Regions from separate parts of the Bacillus sp. JZ34 genome, predicted to be linked through region 1. Evidence: riboswitches for the same ligand, from Rfam matches in the RefSeq annotation. Region 1 holds a riboswitch; each other region holds the start of a gene.
What was found. Region 1 has a riboswitch for S-adenosylmethionine ahead of metK (methionine adenosyltransferase). Riboswitches for the same ligand answer to the same signal wherever they lie in the genome.

Region 2: it holds a riboswitch for S-adenosylmethionine, as region 1 does, so the genes downstream of both, M1D90_RS15670 (bifunctional homocysteine S-methyltransferase/methylenetetrahydrofolate reductase) here and metK (methionine adenosyltransferase) in region 1, are expected to answer to the same signal.
Region 3: it holds a riboswitch for S-adenosylmethionine, as region 1 does, so the genes downstream of both, M1D90_RS00915 (5-methyltetrahydropteroyltriglutamate--homocysteine S-methyltransferase) here and metK (methionine adenosyltransferase) in region 1, are expected to answer to the same signal.
Region 4: it holds a riboswitch for S-adenosylmethionine, as region 1 does, so the genes downstream of both, mtnW (2,3-diketo-5-methylthiopentyl-1-phosphate enolase) here and metK (methionine adenosyltransferase) in region 1, are expected to answer to the same signal.

Annotation. Positions count from the first base shown of each region.
Region 1 is NZ_CP096403.1:1,091,765-1,097,551, reverse strand. Features, by position in the region: gene M1D90_RS05540 (glycosyltransferase family 4 protein) at 1-454, shown strand, start outside; gene asnB (asparagine synthase (glutamine-hydrolyzing)) at 496-2,394, opposite strand; gene metK (methionine adenosyltransferase) at 2,539-3,741, opposite strand; SAM riboswitch class I at 4,073-4,210, opposite strand; gene pckA (phosphoenolpyruvate carboxykinase (ATP)) at 4,405-5,787, shown strand, end outside.
Region 2 is NZ_CP096403.1:3,078,217-3,084,003, forward strand. Features, by position in the region: gene M1D90_RS15655 (DUF3941 domain-containing protein) at 131-253, shown strand; partial or broken gene M1D90_RS15660 (CvfB family protein) at 291-1,159, opposite strand; gene M1D90_RS15665 (YajQ family cyclic di-GMP-binding protein) at 1,300-1,791, shown strand; SAM riboswitch class I at 1,869-1,980, shown strand; gene M1D90_RS15670 (bifunctional homocysteine S-methyltransferase/methylenetetrahydrofolate reductase) at 2,059-3,888, shown strand; gene metH (methionine synthase) at 3,881-5,787, shown strand, end outside.
Region 3 is NZ_CP096403.1:192,709-198,495, forward strand. Features, by position in the region: gene M1D90_RS00910 (glycosyltransferase family 39 protein) at 1-1,295, opposite strand, end outside; gene M1D90_RS00915 (5-methyltetrahydropteroyltriglutamate--homocysteine S-methyltransferase) at 1,435-2,565, opposite strand; SAM riboswitch class I at 2,639-2,748, opposite strand; gene M1D90_RS00920 (DUF3298 and DUF4163 domain-containing protein) at 3,067-3,750, shown strand; gene M1D90_RS00925 (chorismate--pyruvate lyase family protein) at 3,849-4,379, opposite strand; gene M1D90_RS00930 (LacI family DNA-binding transcriptional regulator) at 4,576-5,550, opposite strand; gene M1D90_RS00935 (ABC transporter substrate-binding protein) at 5,784-5,787, shown strand, end outside.
Region 4 is NZ_CP096403.1:2,831,363-2,837,149, reverse strand. Features, by position in the region: gene M1D90_RS14325 (carbon-nitrogen family hydrolase) at 1-372, opposite strand, end outside; gene M1D90_RS14320 (pyridoxal phosphate-dependent aminotransferase) at 468-1,658, shown strand; SAM riboswitch class I at 1,708-1,807, shown strand; gene mtnW (2,3-diketo-5-methylthiopentyl-1-phosphate enolase) at 1,891-3,108, shown strand; gene mtnX (2-hydroxy-3-keto-5-methylthiopentenyl-1-phosphate phosphatase) at 3,105-3,803, shown strand; gene M1D90_RS14305 (methylthioribulose 1-phosphate dehydratase) at 3,764-4,390, shown strand; gene M1D90_RS14300 (1,2-dihydroxy-3-keto-5-methylthiopentene dioxygenase) at 4,406-4,942, shown strand; gene fosB (metallothiol transferase FosB) at 4,970-5,434, opposite strand; gene M1D90_RS14290 (YkvA family protein) at 5,421-5,738, opposite strand.

The DNA of each region.
Region 1 (5,787 bases):
CGTCCACTGGCTGATCGCGGGAGACGGCCCGTTAAAAAAAGAGCTTGAGAAGCGTGCTCCCCTCAATATGACTTTTGCCGGCTATGTCAAAGGAGAAGAGCTGGCAAGCATTTATGCAAGCTCAGATTTGTTCGTCTTTCCTTCTCCGACGGAAACCTTCGGAAATTCCGCGCTTGAAGCGCTCGCCTGCGGGACGCCTGTTATCGGGGCAGATTCCGGCGGCCTGAAAGACTTTATACAAAACGGAAGAAACGGTTTTCTTTCCGAACCTGGAAATCCGGATGCATTCACCGAAAATATATTGCGCGTCCTCTCCAATGTGCCGTTAAAAAAACGGATGTCATACGATGCGAGAAGCTATGCCCTTACCCAGTCGTGGGAAGTGATTTTTGACAATCTCTTCTCCGAATGTGAACGTGTGCTAGCAGATTTATCAGCTGAAAAACCGGCATAAAAAAAGAAGGTTTTCGATTAACGAAAACCTTCTTTTTTGACTTAAACGATAATGACTTCTTTTGGCTGATGATTCAGTTCTTCCGGTACAAAGCGCTTTTCAACGAAAATGCTGTGCCAGATCATAAAGATGAGAACCGTCCAGATTTTGCGGCTGTTATCCGCTTTGTTGGCGCAGTGGTCTTCAAGAAGCTGAAGCACGTAATCTTTATGGATATATGCGTCTGTCTCGCTCTCTTTAATGATGTTCACGGCCCAGTCATGCATTTCGTTTTTCAGCCAGTGGCGGATCGGCACAGGGAACCCTAGCTTTTTGCGGTTTAAGACATGATCTGGAACGATGCCTTCCGCCGCTTTTCTAAGCAGATATTTTGTCGTGCCGTTTTTCGTTTTCAGCTCTTCCGGAATTTTGGAAGCCGCTTCAAATACGACTTTGTCCAAAAACGGAACGCGGAGTTCCAGTGAATTGGCCATCGTCATTTTGTCGGCTTTCAGCAAAATGTCACCGCGCATCCATGTGTGGATATCGACATACTGCATTTTGTTAATTTCGCTGTAGGACTTGCTTTCTTCAAAATATGGCTTTGTCACGTCACAGTAAGAGAGGTTGCTGTCATACTGGCGAAGAAGTTTTGATTTCATGCCTTCTTCAAAAATCTTTGCGTTGCCGATATATCTCTCTTCAAGAGGTGTACAGCCCCTCATTAAAAAGCTTTTCCCTTTCATTCCTTCCGGCATCGCTGAAGCTACGTGCAGAAGCATCTTTTTCAGCGGGGACGGAATTCGTTCAAACGGCTTTAATGAAAGCGGCTCCCGGTAAATATTGTAACCGCCGAACAACTCATCTGCTCCTTCTCCGGACAAAACAACCGTAACTTGCTTCTTCGCTTCCTTCGCGACAAAATACAAAGGAATTGCAGCAGGGTCTGCCAACGGATCATCCAGATGCCAGACGATCTTTGGAAGCTCGTTCATATATTCTTCAGGGGAAATGATCGCGCTGAAGTTCTCCACGCCGACCCTATCAGCGGTTTCTTTCGCAACGTCAACTTCGCTGAAGCCTTCATGTTCAAAGCCGACAGAGAACGTTTTTAAGTTGGGATGAAATTGCTTTGCCACCGACACGATAAAAGAAGAGTCGATGCCTCCGGAAAGGAAGGAACCTACAGGTACATCGCTTCGCATATGGACTTTTACGGAATCAAAGATCGCGTCTCTTACTTCCTGAACAAGCTTGTCTTCTTCGGTCTGAACAGGCTTGAATTGAACTTTCCAGTATGTTTTAAATTGAATATCCTCGCCCGGGCGGACAGTAAACTGATGGCCCGGTTCTACTTTTTGCACCTTTTTGTCAAGCGTCTCAGGCTCTGGTACAAATTGGAATGACGTATACTGCTGAAGCGCTTTTTCATTCAATTCCAAATCGGCATCAACAGCCATCAGGCTCTTTCTTTCTGACGCAAAATAAACATGGCCGTCCGTTTTCGTAAAATAGAGCGGCTTAATGCCGAACGGATCGCGCGCTCCGTATAGGAGCTGTTCTTTTTTATCCCAGATTAAAAAAGCAAACATTCCGCGCAGCTTGGAAGCAGCTTCCTGTTTGTAGTGGCGGTAAGTCGCAAGCAAAACTTCCGTATCTGAATCGGTTTTGAACTCGTATCCTTTTGAAATAAGTTCGTCTTTCAGTTCTATATAGTTATAGATTTCTCCATTAAAAATAATCCAATAGGAATCATCTTCATAAGACAGAGGCTGTCCTCCGTTTTCCACATCGATGATGCTGAGCCTTCTAAATCCGAAGCCTACATGCTCATCATGATAGTACCCATCATCGTCCGGACCGCGGTGTACAATCATTTCATTCATTTGTTTAATCAGTTCTTCCTGGGCTGCTGTCTCGGATGATGGGCGATGATTGAATACCCCTACAAATCCACACATAGTATTGCCTCCGATTTTTTAAATTTCGTGCAGAAATCAAAGTCTGCTTCTTGATTAGACAAGTGTTTAAAGAAAAACGTTTCACATCCGCCCGCTTTTTGCCATCGAAAAACAAAGCCGCTTATGAAAGCGGCTATGCAGTTGTTATTCTCCTAATGCATCTTTCTTCAGCTGATCTGCTTTGTCTGTGCGCTCCCAAGGCAGATCGAGGTCGAGGCGGCCGAAATGTCCGTAAGCTGCCGTTTGTTTGTAAATCGGACGGCGAAGATCGAGCATTTTAATAATGCCGGCAGGTCTTAGATCAAAGTTTTTGCGAACCACTTCGATCAATGTTTCTTCACTGGCTTTGCCTGTACCGAATGTATCGATTGAAATGGATACCGGCTGTGCGACACCGATCGCGTAGGCAAGCTGCACTTCACAGGAATCAGCAAGGCCTGCGGCGACGATATTTTTCGCTACATATCTCGCAGCATAAGCTGCAGATCTATCAACCTTTGTCGCATCCTTACCGGAAAACGCTCCGCCGCCGTGACGGGCATATCCGCCATAGGTGTCAACGATGATTTTGCGTCCTGTTAAACCGGCATCCCCCTGCGGTCCTCCGATAACAAAACGGCCCGTAGGATTAATGAAGTACTTCGTGTTTTCATCGATCAGCTCTTTTGGCACTACCGGGTTGATGACATGCTCTTTCAGATTGCGCTGAATTTGTTCAAGCGAAATCTCAGGGTGATGCTGAGTCGAAATGACAATTGTATCGATGCGAATCGGCTTGTTGTTCTCATCATACTCAACAGTTACCTGTGTCTTTCCGTCCGGACGAAGATACGGCAGAATTTCCTCTTTGCGGACTTCTGTCAAACGGCGAGACAATTTATGAGCAAGCGAAATCGGCAGAGGCATAAGTTCCTTTGTTTCGTTGCAGGCAAAACCGAACATTAAACCTTGGTCTCCGGCTCCGATCGCTTCAATTTCAGCGTCGCTCATTGCTCCTTCACGCGCTTCAAGCGCCTGGTCGACTCCCATTGCAATATCTGGCGACTGTTCATCTATAGACGTTAAGACCGCGCAAGTTTCGGCATCAAAACCGTATTTTGCACGTGTGTAGCCAATTTCTTTAATCGTTTCGCGGACTGTTTTCGGAATATCGACGTAAGTGGACGTCGTGATTTCACCGCTTACCAGCACCAATCCGGTTGTCACAGATGTTTCACAGGCAACGCGGGCATTCGGATCTTTCTTTAAAATTTCGTCTAATATACTATCCGAAATCTGGTCGCAAATTTTGTCCGGATGTCCCTCCGTAACTGACTCTGATGTAAATAACCGACGGTTTTTGCTCATTTATGTTTCCTCCTGTATATGAAGATCAGCCGTGATCTTAAGTATGATACGGATCTCGTCCCTCTTGATTATATGACGATACTCGGGCTTCATACGCTCTCGTTTTGAAACAATTTCCATATGCTATTCTTGACGAGATTCTAAGTCAAAATTCCTCTTAATAGAATTTTTCCTGACTGGCTGCCCGGCTAGACCTTTCACGTCCTGTGAAAAACGCCCAGTACCTTCCTCCTGAAGGCAGTTTTTTTAGCAATTTTTGGATCTCGATTTATGCAATAAAAAAACCTTTTCCTATTCGCTGAGGAAAGGGTCTGGTATTGCGTGCCTTTCACTCTTATCGCTCAAGGTATTGAACACCTTGCATCAGGTTAGCACCGTAGTTGTCTCAGAAACTGTTTTTTTCCATTAATAAGAGAAACCGGTTGCTGGGTTTCATTGGGCCTGTCCCTCCACCAGCTCGGGATAAGAGTATCCGCTCAATGAAATATCTTATCTTAAAATGGCTTGTTATGTCAATATCGGCCGCAATAAATTTAAACTTGTCTTTCGAGAAAAAACCCGAACGAAAAATGAAGAAACGGTATAGACTATAAGAGTAAATGTGTTATACTAATTCTACATTAATGTTATACACATTAAAAAACACGCAAAGGAAGGTTTTTTATGAATTCTGTAGATTTAACAACTGACTTACAAACGTTATTAATGGGCGAAAACGTTCAGCTGAACTTATCCGTTCCCCTTTTGGTTGAAAAAGTCCTTGAACGCAAAGAAGGAGTCTTAACATCTTCCGGAGCCGTGCGGGCTACAACCGGTACATACACCGGCCGCTCGCCAAAAGACAAATTCATTGTGGAAGAAGCGAGCACAAAGGACAAAATCGATTGGGGCGCAGTAAACCAGCCGATTTCAGAAGCCGCCTTTGACCGGCTGTACACAAAAGTGCTCAGCTATTTAAAGGAACGCGATGAATTGTATGTATTTGAAGGGTTTGCAGGAGCAGACGAAAAATACCGGCTTCCGATTACAGTTGTCAACGAGTTCGCCTGGCACAACCTGTTTGCAAGACAGTTGTTCATCAGACCTGAAGAACATGATAAAAAACCTGAAGAACAGCCGTTTACGATTCTTTCCGCTCCGCATTTCAAAGCCGATCCGCTCATTGACGGGACCAGATCTGAAACATTTATCATCGTGTCGTTTGAAAAGCGTACGATTTTAATCGGAGGCACCGAATATGCCGGCGAGATGAAAAAATCGATTTTTTCTATTATGAATTATCTTCTTCCTGAACAAAACATTTTACCGATGCACTGTTCGGCAAACATTGGCGAGGAAGGCGGAACAGCTCTCTTCTTCGGATTGTCAGGCACAGGCAAAACGACGCTTTCCGCCGATCCGAAACGGAAGCTGATCGGTGACGACGAACACGGCTGGTCCAGCACAGGCGTTTTCAACATTGAAGGAGGCTGCTACGCCAAGTGCATTAACTTAAGCAAAGAAAAAGAACCGCAGATTTACAATGCGATCCGCTTCGGTTCCGTTCTTGAAAATGTCGTGGTTGACGGCAAAACCGGGGAGCCGGACTATTCCGACGCATTCTATACGGAAAACACGAGAGCGGCTTACCCGATTGATGCGATTGACAACATCGTCAAGCCGAGCATCGCAGCACACCCGCAGACCATTGTATTTCTGACGGCAGATGCTTTCGGCGTGCTTCCTCCGATCAGCAAGTTAACGAAAGAACAAGCCATGTATCATTTCCTGAGCGGATATACAAGCAAGCTCGCCGGCACCGAACGCGGGATCACCGCTCCTGAAGCCACATTCTCGACCTGCTTCGGTTCCCCGTTCCTTCCGCTCCCTGCACATGTGTACGCTGAAATGCTCGGAAGAAAAATCGATGAACACGGCGTCAGCGTCTTTCTCGTCAATACAGGCTGGACCGGCGGCGGATACGGAACAGGGGAAAGAATGAGCCTCGCTTATACGAGAGCGATGGTTCAGGCTGCGATAGAAGGAGAACTGGATAACGCCGAAATG
Region 2 (5,787 bases), 2.0 Mb from region 1:
ATGATATGTGTATGCTGGCGGTACAAGGAGGCATAAACTTCCCGGCAAAAAACATCGCGGTTGGGAGAGTACATAGTTTCGCCGGCAGTGTGCAAGCTAAAAGCGACATTTTGACAGGAGGTGCTTCCTCATGAAAGATGATGATAAAAAGCCAGTTGACAACAACGCCGTCAACCAGCAGAAAAACCGGCTCGCTGAAAAGAACAGACAAGCCGGTAAACACCAGGAATCAAAGAAGCCTGATCACTTGTAAAAAACCGGCGGCGTCCTCATCGGACGCCGCCTCATATTTATTTTTTCTCGTATGTCCAGCCCTCTTCCTGATAGATTTTATCCTGTTTCATCAGATGGCCGAGCGCCCTTTTAAATGCTGCTTTGCTCATGTTGAAGCGCTCTTTGATATCCTCAGGGTCACTTTTATCCCAGAACGGCATCGCGCCGTTTCTCGTTCTCATATAAGTCAAAATTTGTTCTGCATCAACCGACAAGGCATCCTGCTTTCTTGGCAGAAGCGACAGATTAACAGAACCGTCTTCTTTTACTTTGATCACCCTTGCGGTCAGCTTTTCCCCAAGCCTCGGCTCTTCCTTTCGCTCAGAAGAATGGATAAAGCCTCTGATGCCGGTTTCGGAAATCATAAAAGAGCCTGATGCGATCAAGCGGTAGATCGTTCCGGTGAGCTCTTTATTCATCAGACCGGGTGAAGCTTCACTAAACAGCTCGCTGATCTTATCCTCCGGCGCCGGTTTGGCAAACATCCTTCCGTGCCCCGTGATTTTCAGCATACAGTACAGCCTGTCCCCTTTTTGCGGCCATACTGATTCATACGGCGGGAGATGCTCTGTCGCAACGAGGGCGTCCTTCGAGAGCCCGACATCGACGAAAACCCCCATGCCGCTGACGGCATCAACGACTTCCACCCAGCCGTACTGTTCAGCGCTGATCATCGGCTTTCTCATCGTAGCCGCCAAGCGATCTTCATGATCGACATATAAAAAGACATCGACCTCTTCTCTGTCTTCAATATCCTCCGTGATCTCGCTCTGATGCAGAAGGACCGCCGTTTCGCCGTCCGTCAAAAAGTAACCGTAATCGGCTTTATGATCTATTTTCAATGTTAGCTGCTGTCCTGGTTTCATACTGTTTCTTCCTTTCTTATCCGCCTGTTTTTCTTTTTCTTATTATTCCTCCAATGTTAAAATTATTGCCGGATCGCGGCCAGGCAAACCGCTCGATATTGGAAGTTTCACCTTATTCTACTATAATTGACTCATAAGTAAAATGGATGGAGGTTTTCACATGGCGAAAGAAAGCTCATTTGATATCGTCTCAAAGGTTGAACTGCCTGAAGTTCAAAACGCAATTCAGACCGCTCTCAAGGAAATCGGCACACGCTATGATTTCAAAGGGTCAAAAAGCAGCATCACACTCGAAGGAGACGAGCTCGTTCTCGTATCGGACGACGAATTTAAAATGAACCAGCTGAAAGACGTGCTTGTCGGCAAACTGATCAAGCGGAACGTCCCGACGAAAAACATCGAATACTCAAAGCTTGAGAACGCTTCAGGCGGCACGGTCAGACAGCGCGGAAAACTAGTTCAGGGCATCGACAAAGAAAACGCGAAAAAAATCAATAACCTGATAAAAAAATCGGGTCTGAAAGTTAAATCGCAAGTGCAGGATGATCAAGTCCGCGTAACCGGAAAAAATAAAGACGACCTTCAGCAAATCATCGCGATGGTGAGGGAAGCCGACCTGCCGATTGATGTCCAATTTATAAATTTTCGATAAATTCTTAATTTACTGTTGATTATTCTCCCGATTTTCGGTAAATTGAGTAAAAGTAATCAATAGAAACTAAATAGCTGTTCTTATCAAGAGAGGCAGAGGGACTGGCCCGATGAAGCCTCAGCAACCGGTGAATGAATATTCATGACCAAGGTGCTAAATCCAGCAAGCAGTCTGCTTGGAAGATAAGAAGACGGACAATGTCGATGAAAAGTCTTCTGCTTCACAGAAGACTTTTTTGTTTATCAAAAATGCTTAAGGGGGAAAACGATGGGTTTTTTGGAGGATATAAAAAGCAAAACGTTAATCGCGGACGGCGCAATGGGCACACTTCTGTATTCCTACGGGATCGACAGGTGTTTTGAGGAACTGAACATCTCCAAGCCCGAAGAAGTGAGACGCGTCCACGAAGCATATGTACAGGCCGGCGCCGATATCATTCAAACGAACACGTACGGCGCAAACTTCATCAAGCTGTCCAGATACGGGCTCGAAGACGAAACAAAACAAATCAACGAAAAAGCGGTCCGTCTCGCCCGCTCCGCCGCCGGTTCTGCTTATGTTCTCGGTACGCTCGGCGGAATCCGGACGTTCAACAAAAACTCGTATTCTCTCGAGGACATTAAAAGAAGCTTCCGCGAACAGCTCTATCTTCTGTTAAATGAGCAGCTGGACGGACTTCTGCTCGAAACCTATTATGATTTAGAAGAAGCGCGCGAAGTTTTAAAGATTGCCAGAAAGGAAACAGAGCTGCCAATCATTTTGAATGTCTCAATGCACGAAGAGGGCGTTCTTCAGGACGGAACCCCGCTTGCGGACGGCCTGAAGCAGCTGGCATCCCTCGGCGCAGACGTCGTTGGCATCAACTGCCGCCTCGGCCCTTATCATATGATCAGAGCGCTTGAAGAAGTCCCGCTTTTAGAAGACGCCTATCTTTCCGTCTATCCGAACAGCAGCCTCCCGTCCCTTGTCGAAGGCAGGCTTGTTTATGAGACAGATGATGAATATTTCAGGGAAAGCGCGGAGGAATTCCGCAATCAAGGCGCACGGATCATCGGCGGCTGCTGCGGAACCACGCCGAACCACATCAGGGCGATGGCTGAGGCGGTCAAAGGGCTTCCTCCAGTCACCGAAAAGCACGTGAAAATCAGAAAGAAAGCGGCGCTTGCTGTTCAAAACGAAAGGACAGAGCCCGTTCTCGACGATCTGGCCAAGCAAAAACGGTCCATTATCGTCGAACTCGATCCTCCAAAACAATTAAACTTTGAGAAATTTTTGCACGCCGCTAAAGAGCTTCAATCAGCCGGAATCGATGCACTGACATTGGCGGACAACTCGCTTGCCACACCGAGGATCAGCAATGTCGCCTGCGGCGCGCTCTTAAAACAGCGCCTCGATATGAGGTCGCTGATCCATATTACATGCAGAGACCGCAACCTGATCGGCCTGCAGTCCCATCTAATGGGGCTCGATACACTGGGGCTGTCAGACGTGCTGGCGATTACCGGCGATCCGTCGAAAATCGGCGACTTTCCGGGAGCGACTTCCGTCTATGACCTGACATCGTTCGATTTGATCAGCCTGATCAAACAGTTTAACGAAGGCTTGTCATATTCAGGTAAACCGCTCGGCAAGAAAACAAATTTCTCAGTGGCGGCCGCCTTCAATCCGAATGTCAGACACATTGACAAAGCGGTGAAACGGCTTGAGAAAAAAATCGCCTGCGGCGCAGACTATTTCATTTCCCAGCCTGTCTATTCAGAGGAGCAGCTCATCAAAATCCACGAAGAAACAAAGCATCTTGAAACACCGATCTATATCGGCGTCATGCCGCTGACCAGCAGCCGCAACGCGGAATTCATCCACAACGAAATCCCCGGCATCAAACTGTCCGATTCAATCCGCGAAAAGATGGCGCTGGCGGGAAATGACAAACAAAAACAGGCCGAGGAAGGGCTCGCGATCGCCCGCTCCCTGCTTGATGCGGCGTGCGACCTGTTCAACGGCATTTATCTGATCACACCGTTTTTGCGGTCTGATTTAACCGCCGAACTGACGGCATATATCCACCAGAAAGAAAAGGAGAAAACAAATGTCTAACATCAATGACCAGCTGAAGAAAAAAATCCTCGTCCTTGACGGTGCGATGGGAACGATGATCCAGAATGCCGGTTTGTCCGCCGCTGACTTCGGCGGCGAGACCTATGAAGGGTGCAATGAATTTCTAAGCATCACGGCACCTCATATCATTCAGGGCATCCACGAAGCCTATCTGGCCGCTAAAGCCGATATCATCGAAACCAATACATTCGGAGCCACACGGCTCGTTCTGGACGAGTACGACCTCGGGCAGCGCGCCTATGAAGTCAACCTCGCTTCAGTCAAACTCGCCAAAGCGGCCGCCGAAAAGTTTTCCACACCTGAATGGCCAAGGTTTGTCGCCGGCGCGATGGGTCCGACGACAAAAACCCTTTCCGTCACCGGCGGCACGACCTTTGACGAGCTGATCGATAATTACGAGGAACAGGCAAGAGCGCTGATCACAGGGGGAGCCGACCTCTTGCTGCTCGAAACGAGCCAGGATATGCTGAACGTTAAAGCGGGCTTTATCGGCATCAGACAAGCCTTCGAAAAAACCAGCAAAACCCTTCCCCTCATGGTATCAGGCACGATCGAACCGATGGGCACGACACTGGCCGGCCAGGATATCGAATCGTTCTATATCTCACTCGAGCATATGAAGCCGGTCAGCGTCGGTTTAAATTGCGCGACGGGCCCGGAATTTATGACAGATCACATCAGAACCCTTTCTTCCCTTGCGAGGACGGCCGTCAGCTGCTATCCGAATGCCGGCCTCCCCGATGAGGAGGGACAATACCATGAATCACCGCAATCGCTCGCGAAAAAAATCAAGGCGTTTGCAGAAGAAGGCTGGCTGAACATTGTCGGCGGCTGCTGCGGAACGACGCCCGCCCATATTGAAGCGCTGGCCGATGAAGTAGCCTCGCTGCCGCCGCGGACGGTCCCTTCGGAAAAAAAGCCGCACACCGTCTCAGGGATCGACGGACTAATTTATGAAGAAACGATGCGTCCCCTTTTTGTCGGGGAGCGGACAAATGTCATCGGATCGAGAAAATTCAAGCGGCTGATCGCCGAACAGAAATTTGAGGAAGCATCCGAAATCGCGAGAGCCCAAGTGAAAAACGGCGCCCATGTCATCGACATCTGCCTTGCAGACCCGGACCGCGATGAAGCGGAAGATATGGAAGGCTTCTTAACAGAAGCGATGAAAAAAGTAAAAGCCCCGTTTGTCATCGACTCGACGGACAAAACGGTGATTGAAAAGGCGCTGAAATACTCACAGGGAAAAGCGATCATCAATTCAATCAACCTTGAAGACGGCGAAGAACGGTTCGCTGACATCCTTCCGCTCGTCAAACAGTTCGGAGGGGCACTCGTCGTCGGCACGATCGATGAAGAGGGAATGGCGGTCACCGCGGAAAAGAAGCTGGCCGTCGCCGTCAGGTCGCATCAGCTGCTCACCGAAAAGTACGGAATACCGGCCAGCGATATCATCTTCGATCCGCTCGTCTTCCCTGTCGGAACAGGTGATGAACAATACATCGGCTCAGCTAAAGAAACGATCGAAGGCATCCGCCTCATCAAAGAGCGGCTCCCTGAATGTTTAACGATTCTCGGCGTCAGCAACGTCTCATTCGGTCTTCCGCCCGTCGGCCGGGAAATCTTAAATGCTGTATTCTTGTACCACGCAACACAGGCCGGGCTTGATTACGCGATCGTCAACACGGAAAAGCTTGAGCGGTTCGCTTCCATTCCTAAAGAAGAAGTCGAAATGGCTGAAAAACTTCTGTTTCACACTGATGACAAAACGCTCGCATCCTTCACTGACTTCTACCGCGGAAAGAAAAAAACGGACAAACAGCCGAAAACATCTCTTTCCCTGGAAGAGCGCTTGTCTGAGTACGTCATCGAGGGTAC
Region 3 (5,787 bases), 900 kb from region 1:
ACGAGCGCTATCCAGCCTGCACCTGATAAAGCGGCAATCGGTGCTGCCAGCATGATCAGATAGTAATGGTGGAAGAATCCTGCGACGCTGAAGAATGCAGCGACTGGCAGAAGCCACATCATCCAGAAAATCGTTTCAGTCGTTATTTCATTGAATTTGGGTTGACCGCGAAGGCCCGTGATCAGCAAACCGATGATGCCGAAGAGTACAAACGGGATGAGCCAGCTTGCCTGTCCGGAAAGCTCGGATTGGAATAGTCTGAGAGGGCCGGGGTTTCCTGTGCCAAACATGCCGCTCGTGCCGCCGCCGGGACCTCCGCCGCCGCTTTGAACATCACCCTGCTGGCCGTCCGGTCCGCCTGAAGGCATCTCGCCCCCGCTCGGCGGAGCCATTTGTCCATTTGTCGAGTCTGAGTTGTTTTCGGTATCGCCGCTTTGCTGCTGCGGCATTTTCTGCTGCTGGTTCTTTTGATTTTGATCAGATGAGGAGGTTCCGCCCCCGCCAGCACCGTTTTGGCCTGTGAGACGCTGGATGCCGTTGTAGCCAAACGCCAGCTCAAGGACAGAGTTGGTCTGGCTGCTTCCAATATAAGGGCGCGAACTCTCCGGCTGACTATCGACGACTACCGCCCAGGAAACGGAAACGCCTGCCAGAACGATCAAGGCTGTGATAAGAGACACAATTTTTTTGCGAATCGTCGTTTTTGCTGCAATCATGTAAAACAGCAGGAATGCCGGTAATACCATGTATGCTTGCAGCATTTTGACGTTAAAGCCGACGCCGACCATACAGAATGCGCCGAGCAGCCAGCCGATTTTTCCTTTCCGGACTGCTTTAAACAACATCCAGGTTGCAATCATCAAACAAAGGGTGAGAATGCTGTCGACGTTGTTTGTATGGCTGACCGCAACGGCAATCGGCGTACACGCCATAATAAGAGCTGAAATTCTGGCCGCCGTTTTGCCAAAAGTAGGTTTTACAATAAAGTACAACAGTGCTACGGAAATCACTTCGGCAATCGCTTCAGGAAGAACGACGCTCCAGCCGTGCACGCCGAACACAAGTGCAAAAAGTGTCTGAATCCAGAGTGCAACCGGCGGTTTATCAACTGTTACAAAGCCTGCTGGATCAAATGATGCGTAAAAAAAGTTATGAAAACTTTGGGTCATACTTTCAACGGCCGCCGTATAGTAGGCGTTGTCTGTGTCACTATTCCAGATGCCGTACAAGTTTAAAGCTGCAGATAATACAAGAATGAAGACCAGGAATATATCGATTTTCCTTTTCTTAATCATTGTTCGATCACCTCACTAAAGAGCATTATAGAAGCCAAATATGATCAAACTATGAACAAATCAAGAAGGAATTTTAAATTGTATAGAGGGGCAAAAAAAAGAGACATGCCGTCAGGAGGCATGTCTCAAATATGAGGTGTTATTTCCATACGTCTTCTGCGATCTCGACGACATGACGCAGTTTTTCCCATTGCTGCTCTTCTGTCAGGAGATTGCCTTCTTCTGTGGAGGCAAAGCCGCACTGCGGGCTTAGGCACAATTGGTTCAGGTCGACGAAGCGAGCTGCTTCGTCGATGCGCCGCTTAATATCATCCGGGTTTTCAAGCTCTCCGAATTTTGATGTGATCAGGCCGAGGACGATCTGCAAGTCTTTCCGTTTGACATAGCGAAGCGGTTCGAAGCCGCCGGAGCGCTCGTCATCAAATTCAAGGAAAAGTCCGTCTAAATTGAGTCCGTCGAAAATCGTTTCTGCAGCCGCATCGTAGCCGCCTTCCGCCACCCATGTTGACTGGAAGTTGCCGCGGCAGATGTGCATGGTGACCGTCAAATCGTCCGGGCGTCCTTCAACTGCTTCATTAATCGTGTTGGCGAAGGACTGGCGCAGTTCATCAGGCTGGCGGCCGAAGGCTTTGATCTGCTCATGTCCTTTGTCTGAGAAAAATACCGACCAGGCCGTGTCATCCAGTTGCAAATAGCGGCAGCCGGCATCGTAAAATGCGCGGATCGCTTTTTTGTAAGCCTGCGCGACATCGTGATGGAACTCATCCAGATCCTCGTACGGGCTTTCTCCAAGTTTTCCTCTGAAAAACAGCATATTCGGGCTCGGAATCGTCATTTTCGGCGTATGTGTGCCCGCAATATCATGAAGAAATTTATAATCTTCCAGCATCGGATGGTTTGTAAAATCGACTTTGCTTGTTACTTTGATTCCGCGCGGCTTCGTTTCAACATTATGAAATTGAATGCCCTTGTCCGCTGTATATCCTTCTACGCCGTCAAGCCCTTCAAGAAAATCGAAATGCCACCATGACCTGCGGAATTCCCCGTCAGTAACGGCTTTAAGGCCAATTTCTTTTTGCTTTTCGACAATGCGCTTGATCTCTTCGTTTTCGACTTCGCGCAGTTGTTCAGCGCTAATTTCACCGTTCGCTTTTTGAATACGCGCTTTTTTTACGGGCGCAGACCTTAAAAGACTCCCCACCTGATCAGCTCTGTACGGTCCGATTTTTTTCCCAGGCGTTTGCTTCAGTACATCGGTTGATTGTGTCATGCTTCATCCCTCTTTCTTTATAGACATAAAAAAGCTCTTCCCGATAAGGAAGAGCTTGATATATTCAATCTCCTCCTTATCTTCAAGAGCACGAACATGCTCTTAAGGATTTAGCACCATTCTGTCATAGACAGCGGTTGCCGGGTTTCACAGGGCCAGTCCCTCCACCACTCTTGATAAGGAAAACCTTTTTATGCAATTTTTTAATAATTTTAATATTAATACTTTTTATAAAAATGTCAATGGGTTTAAAAAAACTATTTGGTTTTTCATTTTCTTCTTCTGCGGTTAAACCGGAGGGCGTATCGAATCAGCGTAAGAATTTTTTGTCAAGACAGTCTTTCAAATGGTCAACAAGGTGCTGAACGAACAGGGTGAATTAGAATATTTTTCAATTTTTATCTCCGAAAATAGAAACTTTCTCGCGAGTTTACCGGTCTATCATGTGTACCTGATTTCAAAATGGGTATGATAAACAATGACAGATTAAGGAGGGTTCTTATGAACAAAAAAACAGTGTTTAAAGCGTTAGGTATGCTGATAACAGGGGTATTGTTTTTTGCGCTGTACGGTGCGGCCGCACTTCCTTCTGCACACGCGGCAAATGAAAAAAAGCCGACGGTCACGAGCCATACTTACAAAAACATTAAGGCTTTGAAATACCCGCAGGTTGCAAATGTAAGCAGCAAATCTCTCCAAAATAGGATCAACAAAGATTTTAAACGTTATATTGAGCAGTCCTACAAAGATTATGTAAAAAACAAGAAAGACGGCCAACAGCACGGATACCAAACAGATTATCAAACGTCCTTTGAAGTGAAATACTGGACCGGCCAAAAGCTGAGCATTCTGACAAGTAATTACGTCTACTCCGGCGGAGCGCACGGAAATACGGCAGTCCGCTCTTTCAACTATGACCTTGCCTCTAAAAAGCGGGTGTATTTATCAGATATCTTAAATACAAAATCGAAAATGGATAAGACAAAAACATACATTTACGACTATATTCAAAAACACAGCGACATTTTCTTCCCGGATGTGAAGAAGAAAGACATCGTCCTTGGTAAAAACACGGCTTTTTATTACACAAAAGACGGCATTGCGATCGTCTTCCAGCAATACGATGTCGCTCCTTATGCTGCCGGAAATCCGGTCGTTGCCGTGCCGAAAACGGTGTATCAATAAATAACAGCCCCTGTTTCGCAGGGGTTTTTGTTTTGAGGGAAGAAGGAATGGGGAGGTTATGGAAGCCTTTTCATGAAGTGGCAGCTGACGGGCATGATTCAGCCCGCAGTCCGTTCGCAGATTTTTTCTAAATCGAATAGCTCGCAGACATAGAACATGCACTGCCGGCCGCTGATAATCTGATATTTTTTAAAAGCATATGTCCGGTCTGCTGAAACAGGTACATGTTGTGTGAAATGTTTTCCCAGGCAGTCGCCCGTACTGAAAATTTCACGCCTTGACTCCAGTTCTGCAATGATTTTCCCGATGGGAAGCCTTTCTGCCTGCAAATCTTGTTTGATGGCGGGCGGCAGTAAGTTTGTTTTAACATAGACATAATTATAAGATAAATAATCATCGCCTGTTTTCAAAGAGGAAGTTCTAAACAAGATGTCATCATCGCGTTGAAACAGCCTCGCTTCTTCAGGTGACAGCTTGTCATAATCAATATTATTTTGCTGAAAAACTTCGATTTCGGCTTTGCCACCGATCAGCGTTTCAATCGCTTTGGTTGTTGAACCATCGGTTTTGGTTAACATGTCTTTTACAATAGCAACTAGAGTTTCAGGAAAAAAGTGGCTTACGCTCAATGAAAGGCACCCCCGTACCAAAATTAGAATTTTTTGAAAACTTGTCTTTAAATTTATCATGTGGAGATGCGTTTGTCTAGAAAAATAAGTTAAATTTTAGGTTAGTAATGTAAATTTTATATTTTTAACAATTGGATAGATCAGGATATGTATGGAAAAAGGAGACGTCAATGTCTCCTTTTTTTGTGCGATTCATTTAAGTCGTCTCTCCTTCTAAAAGCTGTACGGGCAAATAGGTTTCCAGCGGTAAATCATCGAATTCGCCTTCGATGGCTTTGGACAAAATCTCGATGGCCGTCTTGGAAATGAGTTCAATCGGCTGCTGGATGGTTGTCAATTCCGGGAGGATGGACTGAACGGCTTCCGTTCCGTCGTAGCCGATCACCTTTAATTGCCCGGGAATGTCTTTTCCGCGTTTTTTTGCTTCGGTGATGACTGTAGCGGCCATGAGGTCATCGCTGGCAAAAATGCCGTCAGCCGCAGGCTGTTCATCAAACAGTTTTGAGATGATTTCCCGGTAATTTTGATGAAAGGGAACCTCATATGTAATCGGCTGCCTTCCGTGTTGTCGCATCACATCTTCATATGCTTTTCGTCTAAGATTTGCCGGTGTTTTCAGCTCAATTGGTCCGTTGAGATGGATGATGTGCCGGCAGCCTTTTGCAATTAACAGTTCTGTCGCTTTTCTTCCTCCGTCATAGTTATTGGAGCCGATGACGGGAATCGTTTCCGATAAGTAATGATCGATGGCGACAATCGGCAGGTTTTGCCGATGATAGTTTAAGATTCCCCTGTTGTAGGTCACGGCGATGACGCCGTCCACTTGATTTCGCATCAGCATTTCCAAGTATTTTTCTTCTTTGTCTTTGCGGTTCAAGCTGTTGCAAAGCAGCAGTTTGTAGCCCATGGCAGCGCAGATGCTCTCAATATGAAAGGCCAGTTCGCCGAAAAACGGGTTGCTGGAGTTAGGGATGATGAGCCCTATTAAATGAGTTCGTTTACGAAATAAAGAGCGGGCCAAATCGTTTGGAAAGTAATTGATTTCTTCCATCGCTTTATAGACTTTTTCTTTTGTTTTTTCACTAATATAGCCGCGGTTATTTAATACCCGTGATACGGTTGTTGGTGAAACTCCCGCTTTTTTTGCAACGTCGTGAATGCTAGGCTTCATTCCCTTTTCCCCCTGCTAGTTTACTGAAATGGCTTACAATTCTCGTCACGCACTTATTTTAGAGAATCGGACTGATATGTGCAAGAAAATGCCATGATTCTGAGAAATGTACCGGGATGAATAATTGGGGAAAAAATATGTCAACCGGTTGACATGTAAAACCGGTTGACATACAATTCACTTGAAAGCGCTTTTATCTGTTGATTTATGAAAAATGGGGGGAAGTGACAAAGATGA
Region 4 (5,787 bases), 1.7 Mb from region 1:
CAAATAGAGGTGTTCGTCCATCAGCTGGAAAAGGTGAGCTTTGCTGTATTCTTTGATCAAATGTCCGTTTTTGTCTGCGATGTACATGATATTGTACACACCGCTTTTTTTCTTAACGGCGACAGAGCCGCATATGATATGGACACGGTTTGCTTTTGCCGTTTCCTGCAGCCATCTCTTCGTTTGCCTGCCTTCTTCATCTGCGATGGAGCCGAGATTTTTTAAATCATAACCCGTCGTCCACAGCTCGGGAAGGAGAAGAACATCCGCTTTTCGGCTTTCCTGTTCGATCAGCTGCTCCGCTTTTTTAAAATTTTCAGAAGGATTGCCGTATGCGATATCGAATTGCAGACATGAAATTGTCAGCTTCAATCTGGATCACCTCATTTTTTTCTTTACATTTTACATTTAACAATATATGATGATGGACTATCATTTCAAGAATTTTTCAAAAGCGGGTGAATCATATGAAATTTGAGCTTTCAGATGTGCTGAAACAGCTGCCTGAGCAGTTTTTCGCTTCCTTGGTGAAAAAGGTGAATGAAAAAATCGCCGCCGGCCATGATGTGATCAATCTCGGCCAGGGGAATCCCGATCAGCCGACACCTGATCACATCGTTGATACAATGGCGCAAGCCGTTCGCAACCCTGAAAACCATCAGTATTCCTCCTTTCGCGGCAGCCGTTCACTCAAGGAGGCGGCAGCCGCGTTCTATCGAAGGGAATACGGTGTAGAGCTCGATCCCGAACGCGAAGTCGCTGTATTGTTCGGCGGAAAAGCCGGTCTTGTCGAGCTTCCGCAATGTTTGTTAAATCCGGGGGATGCCGTGCTCGTTCCCGATCCCGGCTATCCCGACTACTGGTCGGGCGTTGAGCTGGCAAGAGCGAACATGGCAACGATGCCGCTTACAGCGGGCAATCAGTTTCTGCCTGACTACAGCCGGATTCCGAAGGAAGTGAAAGAAAATGCGAAGCTCATGTATTTAAATTATCCAAACAATCCAACCGGTGCCCAAGCCACGCCTGTTTTTTTCGAAGAGACTGTCCGGTTTGCCAAGTCGAACGGAATTTGCGTCGTCCACGATTTTGCCTACGGTGCGATCGGCTACGACGGCAAGAGGCCTGTCAGCTTTCTCGAAACGGAGGGGGCAAAAGACACAGGAATCGAAATTTACACGCTTTCCAAAACGTATAATATGGCTGGATGGCGGGTCGGGTTTGCAGTTGGCAACGCATCTGTGATCGAAGCGCTGAACCTTTATCAGGACCATATGTATGTCAGCCTTTTTAAAGCGGTCCAAGACGCCGCGGCAGCCGCGCTTCTATCAGACCAAGCGTGTGTCAAGGAGCAAAATGAGCGCTACGAAAAAAGGCGGGATGTATGGATTCGTGCGGTCCGCGAAATCGGTTGGCACGCGGATGCTCCGCAAGGTTCTTTTTTCGCCTGGATGCCTGTCCCTGACGGGTATACATCTGAGGCTTTTTCCGATCTGCTTCTCGAAAAAGCGAATGTCGTCACAGCGCCCGGCATCGGCTTCGGCAAATACGGAGAAGGCTATGTGAGAGTCGGCCTCTTGACAAGCGAAGAGCGGCTCCGGGAAGCGGCTTCGCGCATTGCCAAGCTGAATATATTCAAAAAGACCGGCCACAGTCATTGACAACCGGGAAAAACGATGGGATAATTCAAAATAATTTATAAAATCAATATTCTTATCAAGAGCAGGCAGAGGGACAAGCCCGATGAAGCCCGGCAACCGACTTTTTAAGCACGGTGCTAATTCTTGCAGCTGACGCTGAGAGATAAGGATTCGAACCTGAAATGCGAAACCTCTTTTAGCTAAAGCAGCAAAAGAGGTTTTTTATATGCATGAAGCAGGAAGGAGCTACAGAATGAGTGAACTTTTGGCAACATATGTTTTGACAGATCAAGGATGTGACGCAGAAAAGCGGGCCGAGCAAATCGCGATCGGACTGACGGTCGGGTCGTGGACAGATCTGCCGCTCTTAAAGCAGGAACAGCTGAAAAAGCATAAAGGACGCGTCGTCAAGGTCGAAGAAACAGAAAGCGCGCTGGGGGAAAAACAGGCAACGGTCACCATCGCTTATCCGGAAGCCAATTTTACAAGCGACATTCCCGCTGTGCTGACGACCGTTTTTGGAAAGCTGTCTCTCGACGGAAAAATTAAATTGGCGGATTTGGAGTTTTCGCAGTCTTTTAAACAATCATTGCCGGGTCCGAAATTCGGCGTATACGGGATCCGGAAAAAAATCGGCGAATTTGAAAGGCCTCTGTTGATGAGCATTTTTAAAGGCGTCATCGGCCGCGATATGGAAGACTTGAAGGAACAGCTTAGGCAGCAGGCGCTCGGCGGAGTGGATTTGATCAAGGACGATGAAATCTTATTCGAAACAGGCAGTGCCCCCTTTGAAAAACGAATCACGGAAGGAAAGAAAGTGCTTGAGGCAGCTTTTGAAGAAACAGGGCGCAAAACGCTGTATGCCGTCAACCTGACGGGCAGGACAATGGAGCTGAAATCGAAGGCGAGAAAAGCAGCCGAGCTCGGAGCCGATGTGTTGCTGCTGAATGTGTTTGCCTACGGGCTCGATGTTTTGCAAAGCCTTGCGGAAGACGACGACATCCCGCTGCCGATCATGGCGCACCCGGCAGTAAGCGGCGCACTCACTTCGTCGCCGCATTACGGTTTTTCCCATTCGCTCTTGCTCGGCAAGCTCAACCGGTATGCGGGTGCTGATTTCAGCCTGTTCCCTTCACCGTACGGAAGCGTTGCTCTGCCGAAGCGGGATGCGCTTGCCATATATGATGAATGCACGAAGGAAGACGTTTTTAAACCGACATTCGCCGTCCCGTCGGCCGGTATTCACCCCGGCATGGTGCCGCTCTTGATGAAAGACTTCGGCATTGACCATATCATCAACGCAGGCGGGGGGATTCACGGTCATCCAAACGGAGCGGCAGGCGGAGGAAGAGCGTTTCGGGCGATCATTGATGCCGTCCTGGAAGCGGAGCCAGTCGAAGAAAAAGCAAAGCGTTCTCCCGATTTGAAGCTCGCCCTTGAAAAATGGGGAAGGGTTGAGGTTTCCGTATGAGGCAGCCGCTTATCATTTGCGATTTTGACGGAACCATTACAACAAACGACAACATCATCAGCATTATGAAACAATTTGCTCCAGAAGAGTGGCTCGCTTTAAAAGACGGGGTTCTGTCCAGGGACATATCGATTAAGGACGGGGTCGGCAGAATGTTTCAATTGCTGCCGACAAGCCTGAAAGAAGACATTATGGGATATGTACTGAAACAAGCCGAGATCCGCCCCGGGTTTACAGAGTTTGTCTCTTTCCTGGATGAGCAGGGTCTTCCGTTTTACGTCGTGAGCGGAGGGATGGACTTTTTCGTCTATCCACTGCTTGAAGGCATTGTCGAAAAGGAACGCATTTACTGCAATGAGGCCGGCTTTTCAGGGCGCAATATCGAGATCCGCTGGCCGTATCCGTGTGACGGCAGCTGCGGAAATGAATGCGGCTGCTGCAAGCCTTCTATCATCCGCCGGCTGAAAGGCTGGGACGATTTTGTTGTCATGATTGGGGACTCTGTTACAGATGTTGAAGCTGCCAAATGTTCCGACTTGTGCATCGCGCGCGATTATTTGCTGCGGGAATGTGAGGGACTCGGCCTGAAGCATGCGGGATTCGGCGATTTCCGTGATGTAAAGCGAATACTTGAAGAGACCGCGGAGGTGAAAGAATGGACCCTGAGCAAAAATGGCACGAACTTGCCGAGGTAAAAAAAGAGCTTGCGGAAAGGGATTGGTTCCCTGCGACAAGCGGCAATCTGTCAATCAAAGTATCAGAAGACCCGCTGCGATTTCTCATCACAGCAAGCGGAAAAGATAAGCGAAAAGCATCCGCGGAGGATTTTCTGCTGGCGGACGAAGAGGGGAGACCGGCGGAGACCGGACATACGCTGAAACCGTCGGCGGAGACGCTGCTGCACACCCGTGTCTATCAAAATACAAACGCGGGCTGCTGTCTTCACGTCCATACGATTGACAACAATGTTATCTCAGAGCTTTACGCAAAAGAAAAGCAAGCGACATTCAGAGGCCAGGAAATCATAAAGGCGCTCGGTCTTTGGGAGGAAAATGCGGAGGTTGCGATCCCGATTATCGAAAACAGCGCTCATATTCCGGATTTGACGGCGGATTTTGCCGGACACCTTTCAGGCGATTCAGGGGCAGTGCTGATTCGCAGCCACGGCATTACCGTCTGGGGAAAAACGGCATTTGAGACAAAGCGGATGCTTGAAGCGTATGAATTCCTGTTCAGCTGGCATTTAAAACTGAAAGCTTTGCAGGCTTACCACGTTAATTAAAAAGGGGGAGAAAGCATGGCAACAATTCGAATCCATGATGAACAAAACACGACCATTGAAAAGCAGGAAGAAGTAGAACAATTTCTAAAGGAGCAGGAGGTCATTTATGAAAAATGGGATATCACAAAGCTGCCGGCCGGCTTAAAAGAAAAATACGATTTGACCGATGAAGAGAAACAGGAGATTTTAGACGTCTTTGCCGCTGAAATCAAAGACATTTCAGAACGCCGCGGCTATAAAGCGAGCGATGTCATCTCGCTTTCCGACCAAAATCCGAAACTCGATGAGCTCTTGAAAAATTTCAAACAGGAACATCATCATACAGACGATGAAGTCAGATTTATCGTCAGCGGCCACGGCATCTTTGCGATAGAAGGAAAAGACGGCACATTTTTTGATGTCCTCTTAAATCCGGGAGATTTGATCTCCGTTCCTGAAAACACCCGCCATTATTTCACGCTTCAGGAAGACCGAAAAGTCGTGGCTGTCAGAATCTTTGTGACGACAGAGGGCTGGGTGCCGATTTATGAGAAAGAGAGTGTGAGCCGATAATGAAAAAGCGTCCGTGTGGACGCTTTTTTATTTGTTTCTGTCATAAAGGGCCTTGATGTGGCCTTCATGAAAGGAGAGATGCTGTTTTTCATTTTGATAGTATTGAAGACGGTCAAATACAGAGCCGGTGTGAAGCTCGAACTTATGGCCGTCCGGATCTGAGAAATAAATTGAATCTTTGTCGCCTTCATGCCGTTTTCTGCCCTTTAGCACGTTTACACTTAAATCGCGTAATTTCTTTTCCCAGAACGGCAAATCTTCCTGTTGAATCGAAAAGGCGATATGGGTGTAAGAGTCGTGGATTTCCTGTCTCTTAATGTCTTTCTCTTCGTTTAATGCGAGCCAGATGCCGTTCAGGTCAAAATAAGCGGTTTTCTCGGCCTTTACGAGCCACTTGGCATCAAACACCTTTTCATAGAATGAAATAGAGACGGACAGGTCAGAGACTGAAAACAAGAGATGATTGATACCGAGAATATTATTGTTTGCCATTGCCGTTTATTCCTCCCGTTAGATGTATTTCAAATCCGTCCAGCTCTTTGGTGATTTGCCTGAATAGAAAAGCGAGCACAGCCGCGTCATCAAGCCAGCCGACACCTGCGAGAACATCGGGAATCAAATCGATCGGAGACAGCACATAAATCAATGCCAGCGCGGCCAGTAAAATCGTTTTTTTCGGGAATAAGGGGAAGTCTCCCTTTCTCCAGGCTCTAAATGCCTTGAAAAACAATAAGAGGCCTGAATACGCTTCTTTCACGGCAAAGATGGTTCGGAGCCTTGACACTGGTTTTTTCATCATTTAGACCTCCTTCTATCCTCATGAACTCTTTTAAAGGTGTTTGCCG